2 linked regions of the Colwellia sp. M166 genome follow. The protein of the gene in region 1 interacts with the protein of each later gene in a pairwise test. Links are inferred from orthologs where the notes say so. Each region holds a gene or a part of one and is shown on either strand. Other genes may lie near its edges.

What was found.
Region 2: the proteins of ftsH (region 1) and hflK interact in binary tests that used the Escherichia coli proteins (3 or more experiments, as listed by UniProt). The link is inferred for Colwellia sp. M166 from one-to-one orthologs.

What each region holds. Positions count from the first base shown.
Region 1 is NZ_CP040755.1:4,657,338-4,660,337, forward strand. The notes cover bases 29-2,977. They hold ftsH (ATP-dependent zinc metalloprotease FtsH), read left to right. Parts: upstream 29-496; coding sequence 497-2,458; downstream 2,459-2,977. Other genes in these bases: rlmE (23S rRNA (uridine(2552)-2'-O)-methyltransferase RlmE), read left to right, coding at 29-438; folP (dihydropteroate synthase), read left to right, coding at 2,574-2,977. Outside these bases: more of rlmE, read left to right, coding at 1-28; more of folP, read left to right, coding at 2,978-3,000. UniProt on the Escherichia coli protein: Acts as a processive, ATP-dependent zinc metallopeptidase for both cytoplasmic and membrane proteins. Plays a role in the quality control of integral membrane proteins.
Region 2 is NZ_CP040755.1:2,062,765-2,065,755, reverse strand. Bases 10-2,949 are described here. They hold hflK (FtsH protease activity modulator HflK), read left to right. Parts: upstream 10-876; coding sequence 877-2,022; downstream 2,023-2,949. Other genes in these bases: hflC (protease modulator HflC), read left to right, coding at 2,026-2,910; hflX (ribosome rescue GTPase HflX), read left to right, coding at 10-801. In the rest of the region: more of hflX, read left to right, coding at 1-9.

The DNA of each region.
Region 1 (3,000 bases):
TGGTCTGAGTACGCAACGAAAGTTGTTGGTGATAGCGGACAAGTGATCGCCTGTGATATTTTAGCTATGGATCCTATTGCAGGAGTTGATTTTCTGCAAGGTGACTTTCGTGAAGAAGCCGTACTTGATGCGTTATTGAACCGAATTAATGGTAAAAATATCGATGTTGTTATGTCTGACATGGCAGCAAACTTTACCGGTAATGATACCGCAGACGCGGCACGAAGCATGTATTTAGTAGAGTTAGCGCTTGATATGTGTAACCAAGTTTTAAAGAAAAATGGCGCTTTTGTAGTGAAAGTGTTTCAAGGAGAGGGCTTTGAGCAGTTTATGAAAGATGCTCGAACCGCATTTAAAACCGTTAAAACTCGCAAGCCAGAATCATCGCGTGCTCGTTCACGTGAAGTTTATCTAGTGGCGACCGGCTTTAAATTGTAGTAAATTAGATGGAATTATTTCATCGCACCATTTTGAACATTAGCAAGAGGTCATTAAGTTGAGCGATATGGCAAAAAATCTTATTTTATGGTTAGTTATTGCAGTTGTACTTATGTCTGTTTTCCAGAGTTTTACTCCTGGAAGCGGCAATGAACAACAAGTAGATTACACACAATTTATCCAAGACGTACGTCAAGGGCAAATTAGAGAAGTTGACGTTGATAGAAATGGCGTTATTAATGGTATTAAACGTAGCGGTGAGAACTTTGTTACAGTTATCCCGGGTGGCTATGATCGTGATTTAATCAATGATTTAGTTAAACAAGGCGTAAATGCATCCGGCGAATTACCAGAAGAACCTAGTTTCTTAATGACTATCTTTGTTTCTTGGTTCCCAATGATATTGCTTATTGGTGTCTGGATTTTCTTCATGCGTCAAATGCAAGGTGGTGGCGGTAAAGGCGCGATGAGTTTCGGAAAATCGAAAGCGCGCTTATTAGGCGAAGATCAAATTAAAACTACCTTTGCTGATGTTGCAGGTTGTGACGAAGCAAAAGAAGAAGTATCTGAATTAGTCGATTATTTGAAAGACCCATCACGCTTTCAAAAACTTGGTGGCCGTATTCCATCAGGCGTATTGATGGTGGGTCAACCCGGTACCGGTAAAACTTTATTAGCAAAAGCCATTGCCGGTGAAGCTAAAGTTCCGTTTTTTACTATTTCTGGTTCAGACTTTGTTGAAATGTTTGTTGGTGTTGGTGCCTCTCGTGTGCGTGACATGTTCGAACAAGCGAAAAAATCAGCGCCTTGTATTATCTTCATCGATGAAATTGATGCTGTTGGTCGCCAACGTGGCGCAGGTATGGGTGGTGGTCATGATGAACGTGAGCAAACACTAAACCAAATGCTAGTTGAAATGGATGGTTTTGAAGGTAATGAAGGCGTTATTGTTATTGCTGCAACTAACCGTCCAGACGTGTTAGATCCGGCATTACTTCGTCCTGGTCGTTTTGACCGTCAAGTCACTGTTGGTTTGCCTGATATTCGTGGCCGTGAACAAATTCTTAAAGTACATATGCGTAAAGTACCATTAGGTGACGATGTTAAAGCGTCGGTTATTGCTCGTGGTACCCCAGGCTTTTCTGGTGCTGACTTAGCTAACTTAGTTAACGAAGCGGCATTGTTTGCAGCCCGTTCAGCACGACGCGTTGTGGGTATGGCTGAATTTGAAAAAGCGAAAGATAAAATCATGATGGGTTCAGAGCGCCGTTCAATGGTAATGAGCGAAACTGAAAAAGAAATGACCGCTTACCATGAAGCGGGTCACGCTATTGTTGGTCGCTTAGTACCTGATCATGATCCAGTTTACAAAGTCAGTATTATGCCACGTGGCCGTGCGTTAGGTGTCACTATGTACTTACCTGAACAAGACAGATTTAGTCATAGTAAACAGCACTTGGAAAGTAATATTTCATCGTTATACGGTGGCCGTATTGCTGAAGAAATGATTTACGGTTTTGAAAAAGTGTCAACAGGTGCATCAAATGATATTGAACGTGCCACGCAACTTGCCCGTAAAATGGTAACACAATGGGGCTTTTCTCAAAAAATGGGTCCTATGCTATTTGCTGAAGAAGAAGGTGAAGTATTTTTAGGCAGAACATCGTCTAAATCACTGAACATGTCTGACGAAACAGCACGCGCTATTGATGAAGAAATTAAAGACTTTGTTAATCGTAACTATGAACGTGCAGCGACTATCTTAAAAGAAAATGAAGATATTTTGCATGCGATGAAAGATGCGTTAATGGAATATGAAACTATTGATGCCTTGCAAGTAGATGATCTAATGAATCGTACTAAAGTTCGCCCACCGGCTGACTTTGATGGTAGGAACTCTGATGATAAATCAGATAACAATGCTGACTCTAGTAAACCATCAGCAAAAAAAGATGATGAGAAAAAGGAATCAACTGAATCTTCAAGCTCAACTGAACCTTCAGATATTCCTGCTAAATAAATAGCATATATGACATAAAAGCCTCAATGGTTAAATCATTCGATTTATCAGCTATTGAGGCTTTAACTTATGTAAAGTTTGAACATTATTTATCAACAAAATTAATAAAGAGCATATGCAGGTAAATTATCTTAATTGTCCAAACTCAAGTCTCGACTTATCGACACCGCAAGTGATGGGTATTCTTAACCTTACCCCAGATTCATTTTCAGATGGTGGCAAGTACATGCAACTTGAACATGCGCTTGCACAAGTTGAACGTATGATTGCTGATGGTGCTAGCATTATTGATATTGGTGGTGAGTCAACACGACCAGGTGCTGCGGAGGTCAGTGAAGCCGATGAGTTAGCGCGTGTTATTCCAGTGCTTATTGCCATTAAGCAACGCTTTAATATTTTAGTGTCGATTGATACGAGTAAAGCAGCGGTAATGAACGCGGCAATAACTGCCGGTGCTGATATGATTAATGATGTTGCAGCCTTACAAAATGAAGGTTGTTTAGCGGCGGTGGCGCAAAGTAATATTCCGCTTTGTTTAATGC
Region 2 (2,991 bases), 2.6 Mb from region 1 along the record:
GATAGGCGTTTGTTACGTGAGCGCATGGTTAATATTCGCAAACGTTTAGAAAAAGTGGAAAAGCAAAGACAACAAGGGCGTCGGGCGAGAAATCGAGCTGAGATCCCAACCGTGTCTTTAGTTGGTTATACCAATGCTGGTAAATCAACCTTGTTTAATAACATAACTCAGGCGGATGTTTATGCAGCAGATCAACTCTTTGCTACCTTAGATCCAACATTACGTAAAATTGAAGTTGATGAGGTCGGCCGTGTTATTCTTGCTGATACCGTTGGGTTTATTCGTCATCTGCCACATGATTTAGTGGCTGCGTTTAAAGCGACGTTGACAGAAACCCGAGAAGCAGAATTATTACTACATGTGATTGATATCGCTGATGAACGACGCAGTGAAAATATTGAACAAGTAGATGAAGTGTTAAAAGAAATAGAAGCGGGTGATGTTCCACAGCTATTGATTTGCAATAAAATTGACCGATTAGATGATGTGGAACCTAGAATTGATCGTGATGAGCAAGGCTTACCGATTCGAGTTTGGTTGTCGGCGCAGCAAGGTGTAGGTATTGAACTTTTATTTACTGCACTTGCCGAACGTCTAGGCAAACAAATCATTAAGCATTCACTCTGTTTACCGCCGAGTGCAGGTAAACTTCGTGGTCAACTTTATCAATTAAATTGTATTACTGATGAGTATTATGACGACAAGGGTAATTGTTTATTAGCGATAAAGTTACCGGTTCGAGAATGGAATCAATTACTAAAACAAGATGAAGCAGGAATAGAGCACTTTATTCAAACGTAACAGACTGATATATTAGGCAGTGTTTTATCGTTTATATAGCAGTTAGCGCATTAATTTTTTATAGCGGAGAGTAGCATGGCTTGGAATGAACCGGGGAATAATGATAAAGATCCCTGGAAAAATAAAGGTGGCAAAAATCAAGGCCCACCTGATTTAGACGATTTATTAAAAGATATCGGCAATAAATTTGGCGGTATTTTTGGTGGCAAAAAATCAGGAGGCGGTTCTGGGAAAAACTTTTCTAGCATTGGCATCATGATATTGCTTGTTGTGGCGATTTTAGTTTATGCCTTTAACGGTTTTTATACCATTAAAGAGGCTGAAAAAGGTATCGTTTTACGCTTTGGTCAATATGCTGGCATGATTGAGCCTGGCTTGAGCTGGAAATGGACTTTTGTTGACCGTATTATTCCCGTTGATATGCAAACCACACGTAACCTTCCATCTTCAGGTTTTATGTTAACCAAAGACGAGAATGTTGTGCGTGTTGAGATGGAAATTCAATACCGTGTTGTTGACGCGCGTAACTACATTTTTAGTGTTACTAACGCAGATGAAAGTTTAAGTGAATCACTTGATAGTGCTTTACGTTATGTTATTGGTCACGCAAAAATGGATGACATTTTGACCAGTGGACGTGAAGAAGTACGTCAAGCGGTATGGCAAGAACTAGAAAAAATAATTGAGCCTTACAACTTAGGTTTAATTGTTGTCGATGTTAACTTTAAAGATGCTCGTCCCCCTGAAGAAGTGAAAGACGCTTTTGATGATGCTATTTCTGCACAAGAAGATGAAGTGCGCTTTTTACGTGAAGCCGAAGCTTATGCTCGAGGGATTGAACCTCGTGCCCGTGGCCGTGTTAAACGTTTAGAGCAAGAAGCTTTAGCTTATAAAGCACAAATTCTACTTGATGCTGAAGGTGATGTTGCTCGTTTTAACAAGCTGTTACCTGAATACCTAGCAGCACCAGAAGTTACCCGTCAGCGTATGTATTTAAAGTCGATGGAAAACGTTTACAGCAATACCAGCAAAGTGATGGTGGATGTTGATGGTGGCAATAACATGATTTACTTACCACTAGATAAGATTATGCAACAACAATCTGGTAATCAACGTGTTATTCAACAGTCAACACCGACAGTAAACCAAACTTCAAATGGTAATAATACGTCACCAACGTTATCCGGTCGTAATGATCGTTTCAATAATGGGAGAGATTAAGCCATGAAGAATTTTTTATTGGCAATCATAGCCTTAATATTTGTACTAACGGTATCGTCTGTTTTTGTTGTTTTTGAAGGTCAGCGTGGCATTGTCTTTCAATTTTCAAAAATTAAACGTGATGGTGATACGGGTGATATGAAAGTGTATGAACCTGGTTTACACTTTAAATTTCCTTTTATTAACACCGTACGTAAAATTGATGCCCGTATTCAAACCTTAGATGAAGCAGCCGATCGTTTTGTAACATCTGAAAAGAAAGATTTAATGGTCGACTCATTTGTTAAATGGCGCATCGTTAATTTTTCAACCTACTACTTACGTACCTCAGGCTCAATTGAGAATGCTCGAGCGTTATTAAAACAGAAAGTTAATAATGGTCTACGTACAGAAATTGGTACCCGTACCATTAAAGAAATTGTTTCTGGCGATCGTGATGACATCATGGCTAAAGCATTAGAAAGTGCTGAAAGCAGCCGTGAAGACTTAGGTATTGAAGTGATTGATGTTCGTATTAAAGCGATTAATCTTCCGACCGAAGTTAGTAACTCGATATATGAACGTATGCGTGCTGAACGTACTGCGGTAGCGAAAGAACATCGCTCACAAGGTCAAGAGCAAGCTGAAATCATTCGTGCAACAATTGATGCAAAAGTGACGGTAATGTTAGCGACAGCACAAAAGAGCGCACAAGAAATTCGTGGTGAAGGTGATGCCTTAGCAGCGAAAGTTTATGCTGACTCATATAGCCAAGACGCTGAATTTTATAACTTCTTCCGTAGTCTTGAAGCTTATGAAAAAAGCTTTAGCTCGAAGAGTGATATCTTAGTCGTTAAACCGGATAGTGACTTTTTTAATTATCTAAAAGATGCTAAAAAAGCGAAGTAACTTTTAAGTTAATTCGTGATTGAAAAGCCATGACCTTGTCATGGCTTTTTTGTATTTAATGGCTAATAAATTGCTAAAACT